4 regions of the Streptomyces avidinii genome follow, and region 4 is predicted to be linked to each of the others. Evidence: riboswitches for the same ligand, from Rfam matches in the RefSeq annotation. Region 4 holds a riboswitch; each other region holds the start of a gene.
What was found. Region 4 has a riboswitch for cobalamin ahead of OG373_RS14385 (ribonucleoside-diphosphate reductase subunit alpha). Riboswitches for the same ligand answer to the same signal wherever they lie in the genome.
Positions count from the first base shown of each region.

Region 1: linked by a shared signal. The riboswitch ahead of OG373_RS03325 (ABC transporter substrate-binding protein) and the one ahead of OG373_RS14385 (ribonucleoside-diphosphate reductase subunit alpha) in region 4 are both predicted to bind cobalamin.
Region 2: linked by a shared signal. The riboswitch ahead of OG373_RS05305 (CoA-acylating methylmalonate-semialdehyde dehydrogenase) and the one ahead of OG373_RS14385 (ribonucleoside-diphosphate reductase subunit alpha) in region 4 are both predicted to bind cobalamin.
Region 3: linked by a shared signal. The riboswitch ahead of metE (5-methyltetrahydropteroyltriglutamate--homocysteine S-methyltransferase) and the one ahead of OG373_RS14385 (ribonucleoside-diphosphate reductase subunit alpha) in region 4 are both predicted to bind cobalamin.

Region 1 covers NZ_CP108863.1:706,248-713,494, reverse strand. The annotation lists gene OG373_RS03345 (hypothetical protein) at 68-568, opposite strand; gene OG373_RS03340 (DUF5959 family protein) at 636-932, opposite strand; gene OG373_RS03335 (YrhB domain-containing protein) at 1,093-1,656, opposite strand; tRNA gene OG373_RS03330 (tRNA-Trp) at 1,780-1,853, shown strand; cobalamin riboswitch at 1,957-2,096, shown strand; gene OG373_RS03325 (ABC transporter substrate-binding protein) at 2,142-3,140, shown strand; gene OG373_RS03320 (FecCD family ABC transporter permease) at 3,137-4,165, shown strand; gene OG373_RS03315 (ABC transporter ATP-binding protein) at 4,162-4,983, shown strand; gene OG373_RS03310 (VOC family protein) at 5,046-5,444, opposite strand; gene OG373_RS03305 (N,N-dimethylformamidase beta subunit family domain-containing protein) at 5,645-7,247, opposite strand, start outside.
Region 2 covers NZ_CP108863.1:1,156,419-1,163,665, forward strand. The annotation lists gene mmsB (3-hydroxyisobutyrate dehydrogenase) at 1-738, opposite strand, end outside; gene OG373_RS05295 (enoyl-CoA hydratase/isomerase family protein) at 735-1,808, opposite strand; partial or broken gene OG373_RS05300 (acyl-CoA dehydrogenase family protein) at 1,805-2,955, opposite strand; gene OG373_RS05305 (CoA-acylating methylmalonate-semialdehyde dehydrogenase) at 2,952-4,451, opposite strand; cobalamin riboswitch at 4,679-4,869, opposite strand; gene OG373_RS05310 (cobalamin-binding protein) at 4,943-5,857, shown strand; gene OG373_RS05315 (short-chain fatty acyl-CoA regulator family protein) at 5,919-7,247, opposite strand, start outside.
Region 3 covers NZ_CP108863.1:1,147,705-1,154,951, reverse strand. The annotation lists gene OG373_RS05280 (deoxynucleoside kinase) at 1-252, opposite strand, end outside; gene metE (5-methyltetrahydropteroyltriglutamate--homocysteine S-methyltransferase) at 628-2,952, opposite strand; cobalamin riboswitch at 3,115-3,341, opposite strand; gene OG373_RS05270 (amino acid permease) at 3,704-5,128, opposite strand; gene OG373_RS05265 (hypothetical protein) at 5,334-6,314, opposite strand; gene OG373_RS05260 (FGGY family carbohydrate kinase) at 6,735-7,247, shown strand, end outside.
Region 4 covers NZ_CP108863.1:3,321,951-3,329,197, forward strand. The annotation lists gene OG373_RS14365 (GntR family transcriptional regulator) at 217-981, shown strand; gene OG373_RS14370 (carbon starvation CstA family protein) at 1,123-3,342, shown strand; gene OG373_RS14375 (CstA-like transporter-associated (seleno)protein) at 3,339-3,536, shown strand; gene OG373_RS14380 (GNAT family N-acetyltransferase) at 3,650-4,147, shown strand; cobalamin riboswitch at 4,192-4,321, shown strand; gene OG373_RS14385 (ribonucleoside-diphosphate reductase subunit alpha) at 4,464-6,842, shown strand; gene OG373_RS14390 (ribonucleotide-diphosphate reductase subunit beta) at 6,842-7,247, shown strand, end outside.

The DNA of each region.
Region 1 (7,247 bases), 2.6 Mb from region 4:
CTGTGCATGCCGGAAACTATTGGTCTGGACCAGAGTGGTCAAGGGGGCGGCCGAAACTCGCCGCCGGCTACGGGAGCGGAAGCGGAAGGCTCCACTGGCCGACGTCGTCGGCCAGTCCGCCGTTGAGGGCGAACTGGACCGCGGCGGGTTCGGCGTCGGCGGGGAGCCGGAAGGTGACGAAGCCCTCCGCCGCGGCGCCGGGGTCGAGCGTGACGGTGCCGGGGAAGGCCGGTCCGGCCGCGGTGGGCAGGTCGAGCCCGGTGAACCGCTGCCCGTCGGCGTCCAGGAGATGCGTGGCCGGGGAGGGGGAGTCCTGGTAGACGGCGGTTCCGGTGTTCTCCAGGCGGAAGCGCGTCGCGACGAGCCGGTCGGGGCCGGCGGGGTCGTCGGGGTTCGTGGGGGACGCGGGTGCCGTGGGGTCGACCACCTGCGTCAACGTGACATCGAGCCGCTCGCCGGGCAGGTTCCCGGCGAGGGAGATCGTCTCGCCCGAGTCACCGGGGGCGAAGCCCAGCAGGGCGGGGGCGAGGAGCGCGAGCGCCACGAGGAGCCGTCGACCTCGGCGCATGACGGAACCTCCCGCTCCACGGGTCCCCCTGCCCACGATCCTCCGCACCCCGGGCTCCCGCCACCCTTCACTGCCAGTAGCTCCTGGGACGCGGCCCCACCACGACCTCGTTCGGCCATACCTCCCGGACCTGGCGGTACTGCCGGCGCAGCTCCTCGACCCAGCCGTCGCCCACGTCCAGCCAGAGGCGGACCGATGAGGCGGACACCTCCTCGTCGGCGACCGTGACGACGGGCACGGGCGTGGAGAACCGGCGGTCGACCTCGACGCGGATCCCGTTGCCACCGCGGCCACCGGACTCCCCGGCCGGCGGCCAGGCCGTCTCTTCCGGATCCTGCCGGGCCCGCGGTGCCCGGCACCGCACCTCGCCGCGTTGTCGGGCCCGCCCCGTCGGCCAGCCGGATCAGATCCACCTCGACGTCCCCAACCATTGGCCCCTGCCCAACCCCGAGACGATCACCACCTTCACACCTCGCATCACGCCTCGTCGGCGGGGAAGGGGGCGTTCTCGATCTGTACCGGACTCAGTGGGCTCGCTGGTTCCCAGGCGCGCGGATCGTATGCACGAAGCGTTCGGTCGGCGGGACAAGCTCTCGGACGGCGACCTCCACGAGGTGCGCCGGAGCGTCGCCCTCCGTCAGGGCCGTCACGTACTCGATGGCCTGGGCGGGGGTCAGCACAGGTAGTTTCCGGCGCAGCATGCGCAAGGCGCAGAGCCTTCCGCCGGCGGACGTCACCGCCCCGACCTCGTCGTGGAGATCGTCCACCGCAGTCCGTTCGGTCTCGCCTCTGATACGGACTCGGTAGTCCCGCTCCCACACCCCGGTCAGAGCCGAGACGACGCTGATCTGGTGCAGACCGCCGTCGACCCGGTCAACCAGGTACGGTCCGTTTCCGACCAGTGCGGAACTCGGTTTCCGGGTGCGGATGTACTCCTCGGAGGTCCAGGAGACGATCCACACCAGCTCGTGCCGCCGTGCCTGCACGATGGCCGTACGTATCGGGTCCAGCCCGATCGCCAGTTCCCTCCGGTAGTCGCGGTCCAGTTCTTCTTCGACGATCCGGATCGCGGAGTCTCGTCCCACCATGCGTGCAGCATCCCCGATGGGCTCGACCGGTGACCAGCAGGTTTCCGTCTCGCCGCGCGGTTCCGGCGGTGACAGTTAATCAGTGGAGCTCCGGAGCCGGCCGTGCCATGGTTGATCCACCGAAGGGGCGTAGCTCAGTTGGCCAGAGCACCGGTCTCCAAAACCGATGGTCGCAGGTTCGAGTCCTGCCGCCCCTGCAACGTGTCAGCAGCCATACCCATGAAGCCCGGACGGGCGACTTCTCCCGTCCGGGCTTCGCTGCGTCCACCACCGGACCACCCGGACCCGGTGGCCTGGTGGCTTCTGGCAGACTGGGCGCGTTACCCAGGCGGTGCAGGACAGGAAACCGGTGCGATTCCGGTGCGGTCCCGCCACTGTGACCGGTCCTTCCCGCGAGGGAGACCGGGAGTCAGACACTGACGCACCGCCTCCCTCGCAGTTTCACGTACCAGGGGACGCGGATCCCCCGGAGAGGCCTCGTCATGCTGTCGCGTTCCCGCGCCGCCGCCCTGCGCGCGCTCATACCCGTCGCACTCCTGATACCCCTGGCCGCGTGCGCCGGTTCCCCCGGGGTGGGGGAGGACAGGGCCGCGGGGAACCCCGCCGCCGCGCCCGGGTTTCCGTACACCCTCACCAACTGCGGTGTGAGCAGCACCTACCAGGCCCCGCCGCAGCGCGCGGTCACCATGAACCAGCACGCCACCGAGCTGCTGCTCGCCCTCGGGCTGGGCGACCGGATCGCCGGGTCCGCCTACCTCGACGACGCGGTGCTCCCGGTGTACCGGCCCGCCTACGACAAGATCAAGGTGCTGGCCAAGGAGTACCCCTCCAAGGAGATCCTGCTCGGCGCCGACCCCGACTTCGTCTACGGCGGGTACGCCAGCGCCTTCGACAAGGGACAGGGCCGCGACCGCGAGGGACTCGCCACCTCCGGCATCAACTCCCGGCTCAACGTGGAGTACTGCACCGAGGGCAAAGTCGGCCTCGACCAGCTGAAGACCGAGATCACCGAGGTGGCCCGCACCTTCGGGGTGCCCGAGCGCGGCGCGAAGCTCGTCGAGGAGGAGCAGCGCCGCATCGACGCCGTGACCGCCCGGGTCAAGGACCGGCCCCGGCCGTCCGTCTTCGTCTACGACTCCGGCGAGGCCTCCGCCGCGACCTCCGGCGGCAACGGCATCGGCAACGAGATCGTCTCGCTCTCCGGCGGCACGAACGTCTTCGCCGACCTCAAGGACACCTTCGGCGACGTGTCGTGGGAGCAGGTCATCGAGCGCCGGCCCGAGGTCGTCCTCATCTACGACTACGGCGGCACCACCGTCGAGGCCAAGAAGCAGCGACTGCTGAACGACCCGGCCCTCGCCGAGGTTCCCGCCGTCAAGAACCGGCGCTTCGTGGTGCTGCCGCTCTCCTCGGCCGTCCTCGGCGTGCGCGTCGCCGACGCCGTCGAGTCCCTCGGCGCGCAGCTCCACCCCACCGCCCCGTGAGGCTGCGCACCGTCGCAGTCCTCCTCGTCCTGGCCGCCGCGCTCGTCGTCTCCGCGGTGGCCGGCCTCGCGCTGGGGGCGGTCCGGATCGCCCCCGAGCGCGTGTTCGACATCGTCCTCGGCGGCCTGTCGGGGGAGCGGCGCACCGGCGCCTTCGCCGCCATCATCTGGGACGTCCGGCTGCCGCGCGTCCTCCTCGGGGCCGTCGTCGGCGCCGGGCTCGCGGTCGCGGGCACCGTGCTGCAGGCCCTCGTACGCAACGAGCTCGCCGACCCCTTCCTGCTCGGCGCGTCCTCCGGGGCCTCGGCCGGCGCCGTCCTCGTGATCGTCTTCGGTACGGGGGCCTTCGCGTTCGGCATGGGCCTGCCGCTCGCCGCCTTCGCCGGGTCCATGGCCGCGCTCGTCGCCGTCTACGCGATGGCCCGGCGCGGCGGAACCATGACCACCGGACGGCTCACCCTCGCCGGCGTCGCCGTGCAGTACATCCTGTCCGCCCTCACCAGCCTCGTCCTCGTGCTCTCCGCGCACCCCGACCAGATCCGCTCCGTCCTCTTCTGGACCCTCGGCGGCCTCGGCGGGGCCCGCTGGGACGAACTGACCCTGCCCGCCCTCGCGCTGCTCCTCGGCACCGGACTGCTCCTCGCCCTCGCCCGGCCGCTCGACCTGCTGCTGGCCGGAGAGGAGGGAGCTCGTACCCTCGGCCTGGACACCGGGCGCTTCCGCGCCGCCGCCTTCGTCCTCACCTCACTCGTCATCGGCGTGCTCGTCGCCTACAGCGGGGCGATCGGCTTCGTCGGGCTGATGGTTCCGCACGCCGCCCGCATGGTCGTCGGCGCCGGGCACCGGGCGCTGCTGCCGGTGGCCGCGCTGGGCGGGGCGGTGTTCCTGGTCCTGGCCGACCTGGTGGCCCGTACCGCGGCCGCGCCCGCCGAGATACCCGTCGGCGTGGTCACCGCACTCGTCGGCGGGCCGTTCTTCCTGTGGATGCTGCGCCGCTCCACCCGGACCGAGGGGGTCACCGGATGACCGGGAAGCGCGAGGCGGCGCCGCCGGTGGGACTCGCCGTCGAGGGCGTACGTTACGAGATCGACGGGCACACGCTGCTGCACGGCATCGACCTCACCGCCCGCCCCGGCGAGACGGTGGGTGTGGTCGGCCCCAACGGCAGCGGCAAGACCACCCTGCTGCGCTGCGTCTACGGAGCCCTGCGCCCCACCGCGGGCCGCGTCCTGCTGGACGGCGCGGACGCGGAGGGGCTCACCGTCAAGGACCGGGCCCGGCGCGTGGCGGTCGTACCGCAGGACGCGAGCGGCACCCTCGGGCTGACCGTCCGCGAGGTCGTCGCCATGGGGCGCAGCCCGCACAAACGGTTCTGGGAACAGGACGGACCGGGCGACGCACGGCGCGTCGCCGAGGCCCTGGAGACCGTCGACGCCGGCCGCTTCGCCGCCCGCCGCTTCGACGAGCTCTCCGGCGGCGAACGCCAGCGGGCCCTGGTGGCCCGCGCCCTCGTCCAGGACCCGGGCCTGCTGGCCCTCGACGAGCCGACCAACCACCTCGACATCCGCTACCAGCTGGAGATCCTGGCCCTGGTCCGCACCATGCCCGCCACCGGTCTGCTCGTCCTGCACGACATCAACCTCGCCGCCGCCTACTGCGACCGGCTGTACGTCCTTTCGGGAGGCCGGGTCGCCGCCTCGGGCCCGCCGCGCGAGGTGCTCACCGAGGAACTGCTGGCCGAGGTGTACGGCGTACGGACCCGCGTCGAGGTCCACCCGGACACCGGCGCGCCGAACATCGTCTACCTGCCCCTGGACGGGGACAGGCGTACGACGGCCGGATGACCTCCGGGGCCGGTGCCGGGGCCGGGAGCGGGGCCGGGAGGCGGAGCCACGGCTGCGGCGGCCTACTCGGCGCCGGGGTCCTGGTACCCGTACGGACGGGTGATGATCTCCATCCCGTGCCCGCTGGGGTCCGTGAAGTAGACCCCGCGGCCCCCGTCGTTGTGGTTGATCTCGCCGGGGTGCTTGCCGTGCGGGTCGGCGAAGTACGGGACCCCGGCCGACCGGATCTTCTCGAACGCCACGTCGAACTCCTCCTCGGAGAGGAGGAACGCGTAGTGCTGCACGGTGAGGGACTCGACCGGGATCGTCGCGAAGTCCAGGGTGACGCCGTTCGAGGTGTCGACGGGGATGAAGGGGCCCCATTCGGTCCCGACCTCGAGACCGAGGATGTGGGCCAGGAAGGTGGCGGATTCCCGGTTGTCACGGGAGTGGATGATCGTGTGGTTCAGCTGGACGGACATGAGTGAATGCCTCCGAAAGGCACGTCGCGGCGCCTCCATGCCTCACCCGGTCGGTGACCGACACGCGATGCCGTGATCACGATCCTAGACACCCCGTTCGGGCGCAGTCCACCCCCTTTCGCCCGTCCCGGAAGGCAGCAGCCACCGGCTCCCACCGGCTGCCATCGGCTCCCCTCGGCCCGCACCGGAGCCTGCGTCCCTCACGAACTCCCGTACACGGCCTCGACGTTGTCCTGCGCCGGGTGTGTCCGGCCGGCCGGGCCCGCGGCGAACACCCGCAGGAGGTTCTCGGTCACCCGCGTGGTCAGCGCCCCCGACCGCGCGTCCAGACCGTGGTTGCGCCCGCTCCGCCCGTCACCCGTCGCATCCAGCGCCTCCACCCACCGCATCGTCCCGGTCGCGAAGACCCCCGCCCCGCTCGGCACCGTGTAGTAGGCCGTGTCCTGGTGGCTGGGCCGGCCCTCGCACACCACGGGGGAGTGGGCCAGTATCTCGATCGGCCGGGGCGTCGGGAAACCGGTGTTGACCTTGTCGTACTCGACGCCGACCAAGTGCTCGAAGCGGTCGCCCGCCTTCGCGCCGGTGCCCTCGAAGAGCCAGTGCCCCGGATTGGTGACCACGTACGGGGCGTCCACCGGATAGCCGTCGTAGATCACTCCGAGCAGTGAGCTCTCCGGGTCGGCGCCGGGCGCCGAGCGGAAGTCCACCGTCGCCGGGTGGCCCCGCTTGAACCCCGGATCCTGCTCGTAGGAGGACTTGTAGCAGACCAGTGTGCGGTCCGGCCCCAGGTCGGAGGGCTCCAGCCGGATCCGGCGGAAGCAGCAGTTCGCCCCCAGGATCGCGATATTGGTTCCGGCATCGCGCGCGGCCGTGAAACGCTCCCGCTGCTCCGGCGACCAGTACTCGTCGTGCCCGAGGGAGAGCACCGCGGTCGCTCCTTCCAGGAGCCGCTTCTCCCGCGCGACGTCGGTGGTGGTCGTGTACGCGAGGGGTATGCCGAGCCGCTCGGCCAGCGCCACCAGCGGAGCCTCGTACACCAGGAACAGGCCCGCGCCGTCGTCGTAGTCGTACGGCCGGTCGAAGCTCACGGCGAGGGAGCGGGAGGCGAACCCGCCGCTGGGGCCGTCGTAGCTGCCGTAGCCGCCCCAGCGGTTGTACGCCTGCCAGGTGGCCACCGCGTTGACCACGACGGTACGTCCGGCCGTCGACGCCGAGCGGACCGTGAGCGGTACGAAGCGCTGGCCCTCGCCGCCCTGCGCGTCCAGCCGCAGCAGGTAGCAGCCCTCCGGCCAGTCCTTCGTCCCGACCGTGGCGCTACGGGTCCACCGCGTGCGGACCGTCCGGGTCCCGGCGTCCACCGAGTGCTCCGGCTGGCGGGACCCGGGCAGGGCCTCGGAGCGCCACACCAGCCGTGCGCGGGCGCCGCCGTACCAGCCCATCCGGTAGGCGGAGACGGTGAACCGGGGCGCGGTCGTCGACACGTGCAGCCCGAAGGATTCGCCGGGCAGCACACTGACCCGGTCCGCGAAGCCCTCGATCGCCCGCGCCGGGCCGGCCTTGGTCACCGGCCAGTCGGCGTGGCCCGGGCGGGCGTTCTCGGCCTTGACGTCGAAGCCTTGCGCCCCTCCCGCCGGCGGCTTCCCGCCCGGCGCGGCGGACTCCGACGTCGACCCGGGACCCGCCCCGGATCCGCCGTCGCTGCCGCCGTTGTTGCCGCCGTTCGCGCACCCGCTCACGGCCCCCAGGCCCGCAGCCGTGGCCGCCCCCGTCGCGATCGCGAGGAACCGCCGCCTGCCCGCGCCT
Region 2 (7,247 bases), 2.2 Mb from region 4:
CTTGGCCATGAGCGGGGCCGCGAATCCCGGCCGGTAGTCGCGATTGGCGGGACTGGCCGGGACCGGCCCGGGGACGGGGCAGTTGGTGGTGAGCGCCCAGCACTGGCCGGAGGCGGTGGAGGCGACGTCGTAGAGCGCCTGGTGGGAGAGACCCAGGCTTTCGCCGAGGACGAAGGCCTCGCTGACGGCGATCATCGAGATGCCGAGGATCATGTTGTTGCACATCTTCGCGGCCTGGCCCGCTCCCGCGCCCCCGCAGTGCACCGTCTTTCTGCCCATCGCCGCCAGCAGCGGTTCGGCCCGGGCGAACTCCGCCTCGCCGCCGCCCGCCATGAAGGTGAGGGTCGCCGCCTCGGCTCCGACCACTCCGCCCGAGACGGGTGCGTCGAGTGCCCGGTGTCCGGCGGCGACGGCCAGCTCATGGGCTGCGCGGGCGTCGGCGACGTCGATGGTCGAGCAGTCGACGAACAGGGTGCCGGGCCCGGCTGCCGCCAGCAGCCCCTCGTCACGGTAGAGGGCCAGGACGTGCCGGCCGGCCGGCAGCATCGTGATCACCACGTCCGCCCCGGCGGCGGCCGTCGGCGCGGACTCCGCGATCTCCACCCCGGCGGCCGAGGCAGCGGCCCGGGCGGCGGGGACGAGGTCGAAGCCGAGGACGCGGTGCCCGGCCGCGACGAGGTTGGAGGCCATCGGGCCGCCCATGTTGCCGAGGCCGACGAACGCGATGACGGTGGTCACCAGGGCACCTCCTGGAAGGAATCGGTGGCGGTGAGGGTCAGTTCGCGGTCATCGCCGAGCGGGGCGAAGTAGCGGGCCGTATCGGCCTGCGTCACCTCGCGGAGCCGGTCGGGTTGCCAGCGGGGGTTGCGGTCCTTGTCGATGACCTGGGCACGGATGCCCTCGACGAGGTCGCGCGAGGACAGGGCCGCGCAGGACACGCGGTACTCCTGCTCCAGCACCCGTTCCAGCGGCCCGAGCCTGCGGGCCCCGCGCAGCGCTGCCAGGGTGACCTTCAGGGCGGTGGGCGACTTGGCGGCCAGGGTGGCTGCGGCCTCCTCGGCCGCCGGGACCCCGGCGGCCAGGAGCCGGGCGATGACCTCCTCCACGGTGTCGGCCGCATAGCAGTGGTCGATCCACTCGCGGTGGAGGGCCAGTTCGCCGGCGGGGGCCGGGCTCACGTGCGCGGCGACGGCATCGTGCACGGGCCCCTGGGCGAGGTCCGCGACCAGCGCTGCGAGCCGACCGGAGGGTACGAAGTGGTCGGCAAGGCCGCAGAGCAGCGCGTCGGCGGCGCCGACGGGCGCACCCGTCAGGGCCAGGTGGGTGCCGAGTTCACCGGGTGCCAGGGCGAGGAGGTAGGTACCGCCGACGTCGGGAACGAACCCGATGCCGGTCTCGGGCATGGCGACCCGGGAGCGTTCGGTGACGATCCGGACCGAGCCGTGGGCCGAGATGCCGACGCCTCCGCCCATGACGATGCCGTCCATGAGGGCGACGTACGGCTTCGGATAGCGGGCGATCAGCGCGTTGAGCCGGTACTCGTCGCGCCAGAAGTCCGCCGAGGCCGTGCCTCCCGTGCGGGCGTCCTCGTAGATGGCGCGGACGTCGCCGCCCGCGCAGAGCCCGCGCTCCCCCGCTCCGGAGATCACCACCGTCTGCACCGCCGGGTCGTCGCGCCAGGAGGTCAGGGCTTCCTCGATGCGGAGCACCATGGAGTGGCTGAGTGCGTTGAGGGCCTTGGGGCGGTTGAGGACGAGCCGGCCGACCCGGCCCTCGACGCGGACGAGGACGTGTTCTTCTCCGCTCATCGCAAAGCCTCCGTCAGCCGCGGGCGACGATGACGCGCATGATCTCGTTGGTCCCTTCCAGGATCTGGTGCACGCGGAGATCGCGGACGATCTTCTCGATGCCGTATTCGCTCAAATAGCCGTAGCCACCGTGGAGTTGGAGCGCCTCATTGGCCACGTCGAAACCGGTGTCGGTGGCGAACCGCTTGGCCATCGCGCAGAGCTCCGCGGCCTTGGACCCGCCCGCGTCGAGGGCCTCGGCGGCCGTACGGACCAGGGCGCGGGCGGCGGCCAGCCCGGTGGCCATGTCCGCGAGCCGGAACTGCAGGGCCTGGGCGTCCAGCAGCCGGGCCCCGAAGGCCTCCCGGTCGGCGAGGTACGCGAGGCTGCGGTCCAGGGCGCTCTGCGCACCGCCCAGCGAGCAGGCGGCGATACCGAGCCGGCCGCCGTTGAGTCCGTTCATGGCGATGCGGAACCCGTCGCCCTCGGCGCCGAGCCGCCGGTCGGCGGGCAGGCGCACCCCGTCGAGGACGACCTGGCGGGTGGGCTGGGCGTTCCAGCCCATTTTCTGCTCGTCGGCGCCGAAGGAGACCCCGGGGTCGTCCCGCTCGACGACGAACGCCGAGATCCCCCGGGGCCCCATCTCTCCGGTCCGGGCCATGACGACGTACACGCCTGCGGCTCCGGCGCCGGAGATGAACTGCTTGACGCCGGTCAGGACGTAGTGGTCGCCGTCCCGCTCGGCGCGCGTGCGCAGGGCGCCCGCGTCGGAGCCCGCTCCGGGCTCGGTGAGGCAGTAGCTGCCGAGCGTGCCGGCCGTGCAGAGGCCCGGCAGCCAGCGGCGGCGCTGGGCCCGGTCCCCGTACCGGTCGACCATCCAGGCGACCATGTTGTGGATGGACAGGTATCCGGCGATGGACGGGCATCCGGTGGCGAGGGTCTCGAAGACGAGGACGCCGTCGGCCCGGCCGAGTCCGGAACCTCCGTGCTCCTCGCGCACGTAGACCCCGCCGAGGCCGAGGGCGGCGGCCCGCCGGATCACGTCGACCGGGAAGTGCTTGTCCCGGTCCCAGGCGACCGCGTGCGGTGCGAGGTGTTCCTGGGCGAAGTCGAGGGTGACCTCGGCGAGGGCGAGCTGGTCCTCGGTGAGGGTGGTCACGGCGCTCATCCCATCGTCGGGATGGTGAAGCTCGCGCCCTCCTTGGCCCCGGAGGGCCAGCGCGAGGTGACGGTCTTGGTGCGGGTGCAGAAGCGGATGGAGTCGGGGCCGTGCTGGTTCAGGTCCCCGAAGCCGGACCGCTTCCAGCCGCCGAAGGTGTGGTAGGCGACGGGCACGGGGATCGGCACGTTGACGCCGACCATGCCGGCACCCACCCGGCGGGTGAAGTCGCGCGCGGTGTCCCCGTCACGGGTGAAGACGGCCGCACCGTTGCCGTACGGGTGCTCGGTGGGCAGCCGCAGGGCCTCCTCGTAGTCGGCGGCCCTGACGACGGACAGCACCGGGCCGAAGATCTCCTCCCGGTAGATCCGCATCTGCGGGGTCACCCGGTCGAAGAGGGTGGCTCCGGCGAAGTAGCCGTTCTCGTGCCCGGGCAGGGTGAACCCGCGTCCGTCGACGACGAGTTCGGCGCCCTCGGTGGCTCCGATGCCGACATAGCGGTTCACGCGGTCGAGCGCGTCCCGGCTGACCAGCGGCCCGAAGTCGGCCTCGGGGTCGTCGGAGCGCCCCACGCGAAGGGTGGCGATCCGCTCGGTCAATTTGGCCACCAGGGCGTTCGCGGTCTCCTCACCGACGGGGACGGCGACGGCAATGGCCATGCAGCGCTCGCCCGCCGAGCCGTAGCCGGCGCCGATGAGCGCCTCCACGGCCTGGTCGAGGTCGGCGTCGGGCATCACGATCATGTGGTTCTTGGCGCCGCCGAAGCACTGGGCGCGCTTGCCGTGGGCGGCTGCGGTGGCGTAGATGTGCGCGGCGACCGGGGTGGATCCGACGAAGCCGATGGCCGGCACGCGCGGGTCCTCGAGGAGGGTGTCGACGGCCTCCTTGCCGCCGTTGACCACGTTGAGCACACCCGGCGGCAGGCCCGCCTCCAGGAACAGTTCGGCGAGGCGCAGCGGTACGGACGGGTCGCGCTCGGAGGGCTTCAGGACGAAGGAGTTGCCGCAGGCCAGTGCGGGTGCGGCCTGCCAAAGGGGGATCATCGCGGGGAAGTTGAAAGGGGTGATCCCGGCGACCACGCCCAGCGGTGAGCGCAGCGAGTGCACGTCGATCCCGGTGCCCGCGTTGTCGGTGAACTCGCCCTTCAGCAGGTGCGGGACACCGGCGGCGAACTCCACTACCTCCAGGCCGCGTTGCAGATCGCCGTGCGCGTCGGCGATGGTCTTGCCGTGCTCGGAGGACAACAGCCGGGCCAGCGCGTCGCGTTCGCCCTCGACGAGCCGGAGGAAGCGCAGCATGACGCGGGCGCGCCGCTGCGGGTTCCACCGGCCCCATTCCTGCTGGGCCTCCTCGGCGTCGGCGATCGCCGCCTCGGTGTCGGCACGGCCCGCCAGGGGGACCCGGGCCTGGACCGTACCGGTGTTGGGGTCGTACACGTCGGTGAAGAGCCCGGACGTGCCGGTGGTGTGCTTTCCGCCGATGAAGTGGGTGAGTTCGCGGACCATCGAAGCCTGCTCTCGTCAGGTGAGATCCGAGGAAGGCGCGGCGCAGGGGCGGTGCGGCACCGATCGGGGTGCGCACCGCGGGCTGGGGCCGCGGGACAGGGGAGGGCCGGGGCGCCCTCGTCGAGTCACGAACGCGGGGACAGGGCCTCGCCGTTCGGGTACTCCGCCGGATCACCTGGGCCGTGGTCACGTACCGGTGCCATGCGTGTCTGCTCCATCCTCGTGGACAACACGGAACATCCCACGGCCGGTATCCTGACTCCCGGATCATCGCGCGCTCTCCGGCCTTCCCGACGGATGGATTCCGTCAGTGGCCTGTACTGCTGAAGAGCACACTTCCCGGTCACAGTGGCGGGACCGCGCCGGATTCACACCGGCTTCCCTGCACCGCGGGCTTGCCACGAAGATATAGTTGGACGTCCTAGTAAGTCCACCCCCGGCCGCGGCGCGGACGTGTGAAAAGCCCCCGGACCAGGGCCTACAGTCAAGGAATGCGCATCGTTTCGCTGCTGCCCGCGGCCACCGACATCGTGGCCGAGCTCGGCCTGGCCGCCGACCTGGTGGGCCGTACGCACGAGTGCGACTGGCCCCCGGAGCACGTGGCCGGCGTGCCCGTGGTGACCTCCGCCGAGTTCTCAACGGACACCCTGAGCAGCCGGGAGATCTCCGACGCGGTCGGCGGCGCCGCGCACAGCGGCTCCTCGCTCTACACCCTCGACACCGACGCCCTCGGCGCCCTGGCCCCCGAAGTGGTCCTGACCCAGGACCTGTGCGACGTCTGCGCCGTCTCCTACGAGGGAGTCAGCCGGGCGGTGCGCGTCCTGGACGGCGGGCCCCGCGTGCTCAGCCTGGAGCCGCGCACCCTGGGCGACGTACTGGACTGCCTGGTCACGGTGGGCGAGCTGCTCGGCGTACGGGATCACGCGCTTGCCCGCCGGGAGGCGCTCGCCGCACGGCTGGATACCGTACGGACCCTCACCGCGGGGCGGCCGCGGCCCCGTGTGGTGGCGATCGAATGGCTGGATCCGCTCTGGCCGGCCGGGCACTGGGTGCCGGAGCAGATCACGTGCGCGGGCGGAGAGGCGCTGATCGCCGCCCCGGGCGAGCACACCCGGCCGATGGACTGGGAGGCGGTCCGGGCCGCCCGCCCGGACGTGCTCCTGGTCATGCCGTGCGGGTTCGCCCCGGAACGCACCCTGCGCGAGCGGGAACTGCTGACGTCCCTGCCCGGGTGGGAGGACCTGCCGGCGGTGCGGTCCGGTGAGGTGTGGGTGCTGGACGGACCCGCCTACTTCAACCGGCCGGGCCCCCGCGTCGTGCGCGGCGCGGAGGTCCTGGCCCACGTCCTGCACGGGGTCCGGGCCGGCGAGGCGGTGACGACGGCGGAAGCCCTTCGCCTCGGATGAGGAGAGGAGCCCGCGGTGAACCGTGTCATCGGGCACGTCGTCGGGCGCGTCGTCGATCGCGTCACTGTGCGCGGTCGGCGACCTGGTACGGGACGAAGGTGCTGGTGTTCTCGTCCACGGCCAGCGGCCGTCCGAGCGGCGGGACGGCCCGCTGGGGGCAGTCGAGCCGTTCGCAGAGGCGGCAGCCCATGCCGATGGGAGTGGCGGCCCCGGTGTTGTCCAGGTCGAGCCCGTCCGAGTACACGAGCCGGGAGGCGTGCCGGATCTCGCAGCCCAGGCCGATGGCGAAGGTCTTGCCGGGTGCGCCCCAGCCGCCGCGGTGGCGGGTGACGGCGCGGGCGGTCCAGAGGTGGCGCTGCCCGTCGGGCATGGCGGCGACCTGGACGTGGATGCGTCCGGGGGCGGCGAACGCCTCGTAGACGTTCCAGAGCGGGCAGGTGCCGCCGGCGCGGGAAAAGTGGAATCCGGTCGCGGACTGCCGCTTGGACATGTTGCCCGCCCGGTCCACCCGGACGAACGAGAAGGGGACCCCGCGCAGCCTGGGGCGTTGCAGGGTGCTGAGGCGGTGGCACACCGTCTCGTAGCCCAGGCCGAACCGGTCGGTGAGCCGCTCGATGTCGTAACGGAATTCCTCCGCGGCGGTGTGGAACGCCTTGTACGGGAGGATCAACGCGGCGGCGAAGTAGTTGGCGATGCCGATCCTGGCCAGCCCGTGCGCGGTGGATCCGGCCGCGAAGTCCTCCGACGCGAGCCGGTCCAGCTCGTCGGCGTGCTCCAGGAGCGCGAGCTGGGTGGCCATCCGGAAGGCCTGCTGACCGGGTCGCAGCCCTGCGGACAGGTGCAGTACGCGGGCGGAGTCGTCGTAGTGGTGCAGCCGCTCGGAGTCGGCGGCCACCCGGACGCCGTGGTGGTCGGCAAGGCGCACCGACAGGGCACGGACGACCTCCCCGGGCCGGATCCGGATGGCGCGGGCCAGGTCCTCGGCGGCGAGATCGATGTCGTGGAGGTAGTTCTGGCGACGGTAGAAGAACTCCCGGATCTCCTCGTGCGCAGAGCGCGGCCCACCGGTCCCCGGTGCCCCTTCCCGGTCGTCGTCGGCTCCCGCCAGCCGCTCGGCGAGGAGTTGGCTGCGCCGCCCGAGGTCGAGGAGCACCCGGGCGACGGCGGGCATACGGGATGCCAGCTCCGCCAGGTCCGTGGCCGAGACCCGGGCCTCGGCCACCTCGCCGGCCAGCGCCTCGCGCAGGTCCGCGACCAGGCGACCGGTGTCGCGTTCCGAGAAGAAGCCCGGGTCGACGCCGAAGGCCTCGGTGAGCCGCAGCAGTACGGGCACGGTCAGCGGGCGGGAGTCGTGCTCCATCTGGTTCAGGTAGCTCGGCGAGATCGCCAG
Region 3 (7,247 bases), 2.2 Mb from region 4:
GTCGAGGACGTTGTCGCCCTGCTTGTACGCCTCCTTGATCGCGGCGAACCGCGTCTGCAGGAAGTAGAGCTGCAGCAGGAAGGGGTAACGCTTGGCCTGGATCTCCTCGGGGCTCGACGTGTAGAAGAGCGGAAGGATCGGGTTGTCCTCCACGCTCTCGTAGAAGACCTCGCTGCCCAGTTCCTTGGCGATCAGTTCGGCGACACTCGTCTTGCCGATTCCGATCATGCCTCCGACGCAGATCACTGGCATACCTCACTTCTCCCTGGGGGTCTTCTGATCGCGGGCGGTGGGCCGAGCGCCCCCGCACCACTGAGACGCACGCCGGTGGTCAGGCGATTCCCCGGGATCTTCATGATCAGCGTCACGTGTCGGCCGTCCGGACCACGGCCCTGTCCCGCGCCGCTCTCCTCGACCGGCCCAACCGTTCCGCAGCCCTGCGGCCGCCTTGAATCTTAAATGACGATCCACCCCCTGCAGGCCAGAGCATCGGCGCCCGTACGCCGTGCACCCTGGCGGCCAGGCGCCTGGTGGGCGGCGACGGCCGACAGGGCGGCCGTGGCGGCATCCCGCCCGGGGCCGGGACGGACAACCCCCTGGGCGTCCGTCCCGGCCCGGCCACGGGGTTCAGGAACCGTCGGCCGTGAGGTCCGCGCGGACCTCGTGGGCGGCCGCGACGAGGTTCTCCAGACTGGCGCGGGTCTCGGTCCAGCCACGGGTCTTCAGGCCGCAGTCGGGATTGACCCAGAGCCGCTCGGCGGGAATGGCCCGGAGCCCCTTGCGCAGCAGTGCGGCCGCCTCCTCGGCGCTGGGGACGCGCGGGGAGTGGATGTCCCAGACGCCGGGACCCGCCTCACGAGGGTAGCCGTGCTCGGCGAGCTCGTCCGCGACCTGCATGTGGGAGCGGGCGGCCTCCAGGCTGATGACGTCGGCATCGAGGTCGTCGATGGCCTGGACGATGTCGCCGAACTCCGCGTAGCACATGTGGGTGTGGATCTGGGTGTCCGGCCGGACACCGCTGGTGGTGAGCCGGAAGGACTCGGTGGCCCAGGCGAGGTACTCCGCGTGGTCGGCGGCCCGCAGCGGGAGGGTCTCGCGCAGGGCCGGCTCGTCGACCTGGATGACCGAGGTGCCGGCCGCCTCCAGGTCGCCCACCTCGTCGCGCAGGGCGAGTGCCACCTGGCGGGCGGTGTCGCCGAGGGGCTGGTCGTCGCGTACGAAGGACCAGGCGAGCATGGTGACCGGGCCGGTCAGCATGCCCTTGACCGGCTTGGTCGTCTGCGCCTGGGCGTACGAGGTCCAGCGCACGGTCATCGGCTCGGGGCGGGAGATGTCCCCGGCCAGCACCGGCGGGCGGACGTAGCGGGTGCCGTAGGACTGCACCCAGCCGTGCTGGGTGGCGAGGTACCCCGTCAGCTGCTCGGCGAAGTACTGCACCATGTCGTTGCGTTCGGGTTCGCCGTGCACCAGGACGTCGATCCCGGTCTTCTCCTGGAAGGAGAGGACCTCGCGGATCTCGTCCTTGATCCGCTCCTCGTACCCGGCGGCGTCGATGCGCCCGGCACGCAGACCGGCGCGCGCGGTGCGCAGCTCGTTCGTCTGCGGGAACGACCCGATGGTGGTCGTGGGCAGCAGGGGCAGGCCCAGGTGGGCGCGCTGCGCGACGGTCCGCCGCGCGTACGGCTGTGAGCGGCGTCCGTCCGCGTCGGTGACGGCGCCGGTACGGGCGCGGACGGCCGGGTCGTGGGTGATGGCGGAGCCGGCGCGGGAGGCGAGGTCGGCGCGGTTGGCGGCGAGTTCGGCGGTGATGGCGTCCGTGCCCTGGGCGAGGCCGCGGGCGAGGGTGGTGATCTCGGTGGTCTTCTGGCGGGCGAAGGCGAGCCAGCGGCGGATCTGCGGATCGATGTCGCGTTCGGCGTTGGCGTCCAGCGGGACGTGCAGGAGGGAGCAGGACGCGGCGACGTCCACCCGGTCGGCGAGGCCCAGGAGGGTGCCGAGGGTGGTCAGGGACCTCTGGTAGTCGTTGATCCAGATGTTGCGGCCGTTGACCACACCTGCGACGAGCCGCTTGCCGGGCAGGCCGCCGACGGCGGCGAGGTCGGCGAGGTTCGCGGCGGCGCCCTCGGTGAAGTCCAGCGCGAGGCCCTCGACGGGCGCGGCGGCGAGCACCTGGAGGGCGTCGCCGAGCCGGTCGAAGTAGGAGGCGACGAGCAGCTTGGGCCGGTCGGTCGGTGCGCCGAGCTCCCGGTAGGCGCGGGCGGCGGCGTTCAGGTCGGCCGGGGTACGGTCCTGGACCAGGGCGGGCTCGTCCAGCTGCACCCACTCGGCGCCGGCGGCGTGCAGGTCCGCCAGGACCTGGGCGTAGACGGGCAGCAGCCGGTCGAGCAGGGTCAGGGGCTGGAAGTCGGCGGCCACGCCCGGGGCGGGCTTGGCCAGCAGCAGGTAGGTGACGGGGCCGACCAGGACCGGGCGGGCCGTGTGGCCCAGCGCGAGCGCTTGTGTCAGCTCGGCGACCTGCTTGGTGGAGTCGGCGGTGAAGACGGTGTCCGGGCCGAGTTCGGGGACGAGGTAGTGGTAGTTGGTGTCGAACCACTTCGTCATCTCCAGCGGGGCGACGTCCTGGGTGCCCCGGGCCATCGCGAAGAAGCCGTCGAGCGCGTCCGCCTCGACGGCCGCGCGGTGCCGCTCGGGAACGGCGCCGACCATGACACTGGTGTCCAGGACGTGGTCGTAGTACGAGAAGTCACCGGTCGGCACCTCGGTGATGCCGGCGTCGGCCAGCTGCTGCCAGTTCGAACGGCGGAGGTCGGCGGCGGTCTGCCGGAGGGCGTCGGCGGTGACGCGGCCCTTCCAGTAGCCCTCGATGGCCTTCTTCAGTTCGCGGTTCTGTCCCTGGCGGGCGTAGCCGTAAACGGTGGCTCGTGCTGCCGCGGTCGCGGGCTTCGCTGTCACGGAACTCTCCTTCGCGAGATGTGTCCTGAACATCCCGCGGACGGGACGCGGACGCGAAGGGAACGACAGAACGGGCGGCCCACGTCGCGGAAGATGCCGCACGTGCCGCTCGTTGTGTACGCCGACCCGCCCACGAGGTCACCGGAATGGCCGCATGCGAACGGTCGCGTGCGGGCAACGGGCAGGTCTTCGGACTCGCGGGCACGCCTGCCGGTCTCCCGGCGGGCACCTACTGGCCGTCGCTTCCCAGGACCGTTGTCCGGTCCCAGTGCGTATGACGGCGGTCGTTCCCGCTCACCGCTGCGGGGCAGTCCCGGATTCCCACCGGGTTCCCTCTTACGACGCATCCCGCCTGGCGGACGGGGCGAACCAGCTGCGGAAACCACCCTAGGCGGACTCGCCGGAGCGTGACTAAAGCCGTCCACATGCCGGACCGCGAAAATGAGACAGCCCAGCCGTACCGCTCGGCCGGCAAAGCGGCCGGGCGGTACGGCAGTTCGCCGCGGAGTCGTTGCCGCGGGCGAGCACGAGCCGGTCCGACAGCGCCTCCAGCCGGTCGGCGTCCGGGGCGTAGGACATGAAGGCGGCACGATCCGCCCGACGGAGCAAGGGAGGTCGGCCATCGTCCGCCCGGCGCGTGCCGCGGCCTGCGGCGGAAGCTCGACCGGTGCCTGCGGCCCGGCGGCGTCGCCGGTCGCCCGTGCGGCCGGACGTGACGCGCGTCCGGCCGCACGGTCTCGTGCCGGGCGGGTCAGACGATGTCCTCGGCGATCTCCGCCTGTTCGCGGGCGTTGCCGTAGGCCGACGGGGTGCCGTACGAGCGGCGGGCGACGTACCACCAGACGCTGGCCAGGACCAGGACCACCGCCAGGGCGATCACGGCGTAGTTCATGGAGTCGATGGTGACCGGGGACTTCTGGGGCAGGCAGAAGAGGACGGTGACGAGCGCCACCCAGACGACGGCGATCCAGCCGATCGGCTTGCTCCAGCGGCCCAGGCTCCAGGGGCCGGGCTCGAAGCGGTTGCCGGCGCGCAGGCGAAGGTAGATCGGGATGGCGTAGGCCGGGGTGATGCCGATGACGTTGATGGCGGTCACGGCCCCGTAGGCGGTGGCGGAGTACAGCGACGGCAGGGCCAGTACGCCCGCTACGGCGACCGCGAGCCAGACGGCCGGTACCGGCGTCTGGGTCCGGCTGCTGACCTTGCGCCACAGCGCGGAGCCGGGCAGTGCGTTGTCACGGCTGAACGCGAAGACCATCCGGCTCGCGGCGGCGACCTCGGCGTTGCCGCAGAAGAGCTGCGCGACGATGACGACGAGGAGCAGGGCGGTGGCGCCGCCCGAGCCCAGCGCGTCGATGAAGATCTGGGCGGGCGGGACGCCGGTGGCGCTGCCCTGGACGGCCGCGTAGTCCTGGATGGCGAAGGTGAGGCCGGCGAGCAGGGCGAAACCGGCTATCCAGGAGACCCAGATGGCCCGGACGATGCCCTTGGCGGCGGAGACGGACGCGTTGGAGGTCTCCTCCGAGAGGTGCGCGGAGGCGTCGTAGCCGGAGAAGGTGTACTGGGCGAGCAGCAGGCCGACCGCCGCCACGTAGAACGGGTTGGCCCAGCCGGTGTCGTTGACGAACTCGGTGAAGACGAACGAGGCCGACTGGTGGTTGTCGGGTACGAAGGCCAGGGCGCCGACGATCACGGCGACACCGCCCAGGTGCCACCAGACGCTGATGGAGTTGAGCACGCTGACGAGGCGGACGCCGAAGAGGTTGAGCGCGGCGTGCAGCAGCAGGATGCACAGGAAGATCAGGAAGGTCGAGCCGGGGGTGGGCACGAACCCGAAGCGCAGGTTGAGGAAGGCGCCGGTGAACAGGGCCGCGCCGTAGTCGATCCCGGCGATGGCGCCGAGCAGGCCGAGCAGGTTGAGCCAGCCCGTGTACCAGCCCCAGCGGCGTCCGCCGAGCCGGTCGGCCATGTAGTAGAGCGCCCCGGAGGTGGGGTAGGCGCTGGTCACCTCCGCCAGGGCGAGGCCCACGCAGAGCACGAAGAGGCCGACGCCGACCCAGCCCCACAGCATCACGGCCGGGCCGCCGGAGCCCATGCCGAAGCCGTAGAGGGTCATGCAGCCGGAGAGGACGGATATGACCGAGAAGCTGATGGCGAAGTTGCCGAAGCCGCCCATCCGGCGGGCGAGCACGGGCTGGTAGCCGAGTTCCCTGAGCCGTTGTTCCTCGTCCTGCTGGGGTGGGGCCTTGCGATCCGGGCGGGCTGCCCATTCGGTTCTGGACACGGCGGTACCTCCGGGGGTCTGTGGAGCACGGGGGACGGTGGAGCCTGGGGGTGTGGGTGGAGCGAGCGGGGCCGTGCCGTGGGGAAGGAGGCGGGGGTCAGTTCCGGCCGGCCAGGCTGCGAGACCTGGCCTGCAGGAACACCTCCTCGGCGAGGGCGCGGTCGGCCGGGTCACGGGTCCGCTGGGCCCATGGCACGGTGGTCCAGTAAGGCCCGATGGTGTCGAAGACCCGGGCCGCCTCCTCGAACTGGAGGGCTCCCCACAGGGCATGGGCGAGCTGGTTCAGATCGAGCGGGGAGGCGCGCGGCAGGTCGGCGTGGTGGAACCAGGTGTCCATCGCGTGCAGGGCGTCGCGGACGGCGTCCTCCGCGACCCAGTGCAGGTCGAGTGCCCGCTCCTGGCCCCGTTCGCGCCGGTAGCGCTCGACCCTTACGTACAGCGGCAGGACGTGCAGGGGAGATCCCGGGGGTGCGGAACCGGCCGCCCAGTGCACGAAGTTGGCCGCCTCGGAGAGCGGTCCGGGCGTGCCCGCGTACACGAACTGGAGCATGCGGTGGTACGCCTCGCGGTTGTGCGGGTCGCGCTTGTCGGCCTCCGCGAGGATGCCCCAGGGGCCCGGGGGCAGCATCGGGCCGGGTGGCGCGATCCGGTGCTCGGCCATCTGCCGGTGGTCGTCGAGGAGGGCGAGGGCGAGCAGGCAGACCCAGGGCACGGGGTCGGCGGGGCTGATGCCGGCGGCCTCCCGGCAGGTTTCCCAGGCCTCCTGCCACAGCTCACCGGTGCGGGGGTGTCCGGCCCGGTGGGCGCGGACGGCCCGCTCGACGGTGACGCGCGTGTGCATCACGAGTGCGGCGACGCTGTTCGGTTCCTCGGCCCGCCAGGCCTTGACCACGTCGGATCCGGCGGAGACGGCGGCGAGGACCTGGGTGCGCTGGGTCCACAGCCCCCAGCCGTCGGTGCGTTCGAGTAAGCGCGCCATCGACACCCAACGCCCGCTGCGCACGTCCTGGGCGGCGGAACGCAGCTCGTTGTCGTGGCCGGCCGGATGGTAGACGGGCCGGAAATCGCTGCCCGCCATCACCTCGTCCCGGGCGACGGGCGGCGACGGCGGCCCGGTCGGGCGTGTGCTGCGGTGGTCCTGATCATCAGTCCTCGGATCGCATGGAGGGTGGGTCGATCCGGTGCTCGGCCGCCGCGCTGCAGCCTTGCCCGGTGCCAGGGATGCGTGAACCATGCGAGAACTGTTCGGCGAACCCCCGCCGTTGACCCACGGTCGATGTCGCTGCCCGTTGATCGGCGATCACTATAGAGCGATCGTGAGCATTCGCACCCAGAATCTTGTTCGAACGCAAGTATCAAGCCAGGAGCGAGATGTGATTATGCGTCAGTGGCGCGAAACCGGCGCAGGACTGTCGCGGGCGGATCTTGACGGGCGACGTCCGCTGGTGAAGGCTTCCGACCGATGTTCGATCACGGTGACACCAGGGACGGAGCGGTGATGACGGGCCCGGTGCTCGCTGTCGATCAAGGTACCTCGGGGACCAAGGCGCTCGTCGTCTGTCCGGTACGCGGGGTCATCGGCTCCGGATCCGCCCCCGTACGGCCCCGCTACCTGCCGGGCGGCCGCGTCGAGGTCGCCCCCGGCGAGCTGCTGAACTCGGTCGTCGACGCCGGACGCGCCGCGCTGGCGGCGGCCGGCGAGCCCGTGGTGGCGGTGGGCCTCGCCAACCAGGGCGAGACCGTACTCGCCTGGGACCCGGCGACCGGCGAGCCGCTGACCGACGCGATCGTCTGGCAGGACCGGCGCGCCGAACAGCTCTGCACCGAACTGGCCCCGCACGCAGCGGCATTGCGGGAGACGACCGGCCTCCCGCTCGATCCGTACTTCGCCGCCCCCAAGATGGCCTGGATACGCCGCCACCTGACCAGGCGCGGCGTCGTGACCACCAGCGACGTGTGGCTCGTGCACCGCCTCACCGGCGCCTTCGTCACCGACGCGGCGACCGCCGGC
Region 4 (7,247 bases):
GGCCGGGATCTGATCCATATTGGTTTAGACCAGTAGCTGGAGCTTGGCCTAGACCTTTAGGGGTGTCAAGGGTCTAATGAGCGGGTGCCCGGTCCGTTATCGGACCGACACCTGGGGAGAGAGAAGGCCTGTCCCCCCTTACGTGTCACGATGTGACCGCACATATCGGAGGAGCCGGTGACGGCAGCGAAACTGGAGTCGGGAAGGCGGGCGGCGATGGCCACCGAAGGGGCGACCACGGAGCCGGAGGGCGGGGCAGCCACTCGCACGGCGCGCGTGCCCAAGTACTACCGACTCAAGCGGCACTTGCTCGACATGACCGAAACACTGCCGCCCGGCACCCCGGTGCCGCCGGAGCGCACGCTCGCGGCCGAGTTCGACACCTCGCGGACCACCGTCCGGCAGGCCCTTCAGGAACTGGTCGTAGAGGGGCGACTGGAGCGGATCCAGGGCAAAGGCACCTTCGTCGCCAAGCCCAAGGTCTCCCAGGCCCTGCAACTGACCTCCTACACGGAGGACATGCGGGCCCAGGGGCTGGAACCCACCTCCCAGCTCCTCGACATCGGCTACGTGACCGCCGACGACACCCTCGCCGGACTGCTCAAGATCACCACCGGCGGCCGGGTGCTGCGCATCGAGCGGCTGCGGCTGGCGAGCGGCGAACCGATGGCCATCGAGACCACCCACCTGTCGGCCAAGCGCTTCCCCGCGCTGCGCCGGTCTCTCGCCAAGTACACCTCTCTCTACACCGCTCTCGCCGAGGTGTACGACGTGCACCTGGCCGAGGCCGAGGAGACCATCGAGACCTCCCTGGCCACCCCGCGCGAGGCCGGCCTGCTCGGCACCGACGTCGGGCTGCCGATGCTGATGCTCTCCCGGCACTCCCTGGACGCCGACGGCGAACCGGTGGAGTGGGTGCGGTCGGTGTACCGCGGCGACCGCTACAAGTTCGTCGCCAGGCTCAAGCGTCCCGCCGTCTGACCTGGCCCTGCGTCCCCGCCCGGCGGATCCCGCGTACCGAATTCCTTCACATACCGGATTGCGGACGGGGGCTTACGCTCACCGGGCAATCCCCCGTAGATTCCCTGCGCTTACGCAGATGATCGACGAGGGGACGAGGTCATGCCTGAACCGGAAGCAACAGGGACAGAACGGGACGCGGCGAGTCCGGGCACCACGCCCGGCTCGCCCTCGCCCAGGTCCATCGCCGTGTGGGTGCTCGTCGGACTCGTCGGCGCGATCGGCTGGGGCGTGCTCGCGCTCTCCCGCGGCGAGGAGATCTCCGCGGCCTGGCTGCTCGCCGCCGCACTGGGCTCGTACGCGATCGCCTACCGCTTCTACGCGCGCTTCATCGCGGACCGCGTACTGAAGGTGGACGCCACCCGCGCCACCCCCGCCGAACGCCTTGACAACGGTGTCGACTTCCATCCCACCGACCGCCGGGTGCTCTTCGGCCACCACTTCGCCGCCGTCGCCGGCGCCGGTCCGCTCGTGGGACCCGTGCTCGCCGCGCAGATGGGCTACCTGCCGGGCACCATCTGGATCGTCGCGGGCGTCATCTTCGCCGGGGCCGTCCAGGACATGGTCACCCTGTTCTTCTCCACCCGCCGCGACGGGCGTTCACTGGGCCAGATGGCCCGGGACGAGATCGGTCCCGTCGGCGGGGCCGCCGCCCTGGTCGCCGTGTTCGCCATCATGATCATCCTGCTGGCGGTGCTGGCCCTGGTCATCGTCAACGCCCTGGCGCACTCGCCCTGGGGTGTCTTCTCCATCGGGATGACCATCCCGATCGCCGTCTTCATGGGCTTCTACCTGCGCGTCCTGCGGCCGGGCCGGGTCACCGAGGTCTCCGTCATCGGCGTCGCGCTGCTGCTGCTCGCCATCGTCGCGGGCGGCTGGGTGGCCGAGTCCTCCTTCGCCGGGACCTTCACCCTGGAGAAGGAGACGCTGGTCATCTGGATGGTCGTGTACGGCTTCCTCGCATCGGTCCTGCCGGTGTGGATGCTGCTCGCGCCCCGCGACTACCTCTCCACCTTCATGAAGGTCGGCACCATCGCGCTCCTCGCGCTCGGCGTGGTCATCGCGATGCCCACGCTGAAGATGCCCTCGGTCACCGACTTCGCGGCGAGCGGCGACGGACCGGTCTTCGCCGGGTCGATGTTCCCGTTCGTCTTCATCACCATCGCCTGCGGCGCGCTCTCCGGCTTCCACGCCCTGGTCTCCTCGGGAACCACCCCGAAGATGATCCAGAAGGAGACCCAGGTCCGCATGATCGGCTACGGCGCGATGCTGACCGAGTCCTTCGTCGCCGTCATGGCGATCATCGCGGCCTGCATCATCGAACCCGGCCTCTTCTTCGCCGTCAACTCCCCCGGTGGCGTCATCGGCACCACCGTCGAGTCCGCCTCCCAGGCGGTGACGAACTTCGGCTTCGCCATCTCCCCCGAGGCCCTCGCCCAGGCCGCCAAGGACGTGGAGGAAGCCAGCCTGCTCTCCCGCACCGGCGGCGCGCCGACCTTCGCACTCGGAATGTCGGAGATCTTCTCCGCCGTGATCGGCGGCGCGGGCATGAAGGCGTTCTGGTACCACTTCGCGATCATGTTCGAGGCGCTCTTCATCCTGACGACGCTCGACGCGGGCACCCGCGTGGGCCGGTTCATGCTCCAGGACACCCTCGGCAACGTGCACAAGTCCTTCAGGGACGTCAGCTGGAAGCCCGGCGTGTGGTTCGCGAGCGCGATCGTCGTCGGCGGCTGGGGCTACTTCCTGTGGGTCGGCATCAAGGACCCGCTGGGCGGCATCAACCAGCTCTTCCCGCTCTTCGGCATCGCCAACCAGCTGCTCGCCGCGGTCGCGCTGGCCGTCTGCACCACGCTGCTGGTCAAGTCCGGCCGGCTCAAGTGGGCCTGGGTGACGGGCGTTCCGCTGGTCTGGGACGCCACCGTGACCCTCACCGCGAGCTACCAGAAGATCTTCTCCGAGGACGTGAAGGTCGGCTTCTTCGCCCAGCGCGACAAGTACCAGGCCGGAATCGACGCCGACAAGGTGCTGGCGCCGGCCAAGAACATGGACGACATGCACACCGTGGTCACCAATGCCACGGTCGACGGCGTGCTGTGCGCCTTCTTCGCCGTCCTGATCATCGTGGTCCTCGCGGACGCGGCCCGGACCTGCCTGAAGGCCGTCCGCAACCCGGAGTCGGCGACCCTCTCCGAGGTCCCGTGGACCGAGTCGAAGATCGTCGCCCCGGCCGGTCTGATCGCCACCGCGGACGAGCGGGCGGAGCTCGCCGCGGCGGGCCCGGACGCGGGCGGCGGACACGTCAAGGAGCCGGTGGCGTGAGCACCGTACGGAGCGCGCTGGCCAGGGCCCGGTTCTACGTACGGGAGTTCTCGGGCGAGGCCGCGTACGACCGGTACGTGGCCCACGCCCGCTCCCACGACCCGGACGCGGAGGTCCTCACCCGCCGCGCCTTCGAACGCGCCCGTACGGACGCGCGCGAGGCGGACCCCCGCGAGGGCTTCCGCTGCTGCTGAGCCGCCCCGCGCGCCGAAGGCCCCGCCGGTTGCTTCCGGCGGGGCCTTCGCGCTGTTCAGCCGTCTCCGGCGACGGCGCCGCCCGCCGGCACCCGTCCTGCACACTCGACCGCATGGACATGGTGATCAGAACGGTGGTGCCCGCCGACTACGCGGAGCTGGGCGAGATCACGGCGCAGGCCTACCTCGCCGACGGGCATCTGGACTTCAACGAGGACGACGCATACCTACACGTGCTGCGCGACGTGGCCGGCCGGGCGGCCTCGGCCGAGGTGCTCGTCGCCGAGCGGGACGGGCGGGTGCTGGGCGGGGTGACCTTCGCCGCGCCCGGCAGCCCGCTCGCCGACATCGCCGCCCCCGACGAGGCGGAGTTCCGGATGCTCGCGGTGGCCCACGCGGCGCGCGGCCAGGGCGCCGGCGAGGCTCTGGTGCGGGCGTGCATCGAACGGGCGCGGGCCGTCGAGGGGGTCACGGGCATCGTGCTCTCCACCCAGCGCAGCATGGCCGGCGCCCACCGGATCTACACGCGCCTGGGCTTCGTACGCACGCCGGAGCGGGACTGGGCGCCGATCGAAGGCCTGACACTCCTCACGTATCGGCTCAAGCTGTAGCCACGCCGACACTACATGTGGGGGTTGCCGCATCGGGCCGCCCCCACATGTATGCTCATGCCTGCTGTCGCCGCAGGGGAATCCGGTGAGAATCCGGAACTGTCCCGCAACGGTATGAAGTGTCCGGCATCCGGACACCAAGTCCGATGACCTGCCGTCAGCGCGCCCGGCTCGACCGAACCGGGTGCCGACACGTCCGGGCCTCGCGGTTGGGCCGGTGGACGCCATGCGGGGTACGCGTTCCTGTCGCGCCCGCATGCGCCCGCTCGCGCCCCGCTCCGCCGATGACCGGGCCGAGCGAGGGAGAGCTCCCGCCGTGACCATCGCGCCTTCCGCACCGCGCGCCGAGTCCACTTCTGGCGACAACACCGAGGGCCCGGGGGCCACGCTGCTGCGTACCCTCACCGAACTGACGGCGGACCTCCCCGACACCGACCCCGGCCGGGTCGCGGCCTCCGCCCTGCGCGGCCGCAGCTCCGCCGCCGACGATGCCGAACTGCGCGGGCTGGCCACGGAGGCCGCCGCCGGTCTGATCTCCGAGGACCCGGCCTACTCCCGGCTCGCCGCCCGCCTGCTGACGCTGGCCGTCCGGGACGAGGCCGCGGGCCAGGGCTCCACCTCCTTCTCGGCCTCCGTCGAGGTCGGCCACCGCGAGGGCCTCATCGCCGACCGCACGGCCGAGTTCGTGCGCACCCACGCGAGCCGCCTGGACTCGCTCGTCGAGCTCACCCTCGCCGAGGGCGCCGACGACCGCTTCGGCTTCTTCGGTCTGCGCACCCTGCACAGCCGCTACCTGCTGCGCCACCCGATCACCCGTCAGGTCATCGAGACCCCGCAGTACTTCATGCTGCGCGTGGCCTGCGGCCTCGCGGCGGACGACAGCGTGCAGGCCGTGGAGGAAGTGGCCTCGCTGTACCGGCTGATGAGCCGCCTGGACTACCTGCCGTCCTCCCCCACGCTCTTCAACTCCGGCACCCGGCACCCGCAGATGTCCTCCTGCTACCTGCTGGACTCCCCGCTGGACGAGCTCGACTCGATCTACGACCGCTACCACCAGGTGGCCCGGCTCTCCAAGCACGCCGGCGGCATCGGCCTGTCGTACTCCCGCATCCGCGCCCGCGGTTCGCTGATCCGCGGCACCAACGGCCACTCCAACGGCATCGTGCCGTTCCTGAAGACCCTCGACGCCTCCGTCGCCGCCGTGAACCAGGGCGGCCGCCGCAAGGGCGCCGCCGCCGTCTACCTGGAGACCTGGCACGCGGACATCGAGGAGTTCCTGGAGCTCCGCGACAACACCGGTGAGGACCAGCGCCGTACGCACAACCTGAACCTCGCCCACTGGGTGCCGGACGAGTTCATGCGCCGCGTGAACGCCGACGCCGAGTGGTCGCTGTTCTCCCCGGCCGACGTGCCCGAGCTGGTCGACCTGTGGGGCGACGACTTCGACGCCGCCTACCGCAAGGCCGAGGCGGACGGCCTGGCCCGCAAGACCATGCCCGCCCGCGACCTGTACGGCCGGATGATGCGCACCCTCGCGCAGACCGGCCAGGGCTGGATGACCTTCAAGGACGCTTCCAACCGCACGGCGAACCAGACCGCCGAGCCGGGCACCGTCGTGCACTCCTCGAACCTGTGCACCGAGATCATCGAGGTCACCAACGACGGCGAGACCGCCGTCTGCAACCTCGGCTCGGTCAACCTGGGTGCCTTCGTCGTGGACGGCGAGATCGACTGGGAGCGGATCGACGAGACCGTCCGTACCGCCGTCACCTTCCTCGACCGCGTGGTGGACATCAACTTCTACCCGACCGAGCAGGCCGGCCGCTCCAACGCCCGCTGGCGCCCGGTGGGCCTGGGCGCGATGGGCCTCCAGGACGTCTTCTTCAAGCTGAAGCTGCCCTTCGACTCCCCCGAGGCGAAGGCCCTGTCCACCAAGCTCTCCGAGCGCATCATGCTGGCCGCCTACGAGGCCTCGTGCGACCTCGCCGAGCGCAGCGGCCCGCTGCCGGCCTGGGAGCAGACCCGCACCGCCCGCGGTGTCCTGCACCCGGACCACTACGACGTCGAGCTGAACTGGCCGGAGCGCTGGGAGGCGCTGCGCGCCCGCGTCGCCGAGACCGGTATGCGCAACTCCCTGCTGCTCGCCATCGCCCCGACGGCGACGATCGCCTCGATCGCCGGCGTGTACGAGTGCATCGAGCCGCAGGTCTCCAACCTCTTCAAGCGCGAGACGCTCAGCGGTGAGTTCCTCCAGGTGAACGGCTACCTGGTGGAGGAGCTGAAGCAGCTCGGCGTGTGGGACGCCCAGACCCGCGAGGCGCTGCGCGACGCCTCCGGTTCGGTCCAGGGCTTCAGCTGGATCCCGGCCGAGGTCCGCGAGCTGTACCGCACGGCGTGGGAGATCCCGCAGCGCGGCCTGATCGACATGGCGGCGGCCCGTACGCCGTTCCTGGACCAGTCGCAGTCGCTGAACCTGTTCCTGGAGACGCCCACCATCGGCAAGCTCAGCTCGATGTACGCGTACGCCTGGAAGCAGGGCCTGAAGACCACCTACTACCTGCGCTCCCGCCCGGCGACGAAGATCGCCCGCGCCGCGCAGGCGGCCACCCCCGTCGAGCTGCCGCAGGCGGTCGCCGACGCCGAGGCGCTGGCCTGCTCCCTTGAGAACCCCGAGTCCTGCGAGGCCTGCCAGTAATGCGCTCCAACGACACCAAGAACCTCCTGGACCCGGGCTTCGAGCTCACGCTCCGCCCCATGCGCTACCCGGACTTCTACGAGCGCTACCGGGACGCGATCAAGAACACCTGGACCGTCGAGGAGGTCGACCTCCACTCGGACGTCGCCGACCTGGCGAAGCTGACGCCCTCCGAGCAGCACATGATCGGTCGGCTGGTCGCGTTCTTCGCGACGGGCGACTCGATCGTCTCCAACAACCTGGTGCTGACGCTCTACAAGCACATCAACTCCCCGGAGGCGCGCCTGTACCTGTCGCGCCAGCTGTTCGAGGAGGCCGTGCACGTCCAGTTCTATCTGACGCTGCTCGACACCTACCTGCCGGACCCGGACGACCGCGCGGCCGCCTTCGACGCGGTCGAGGAGA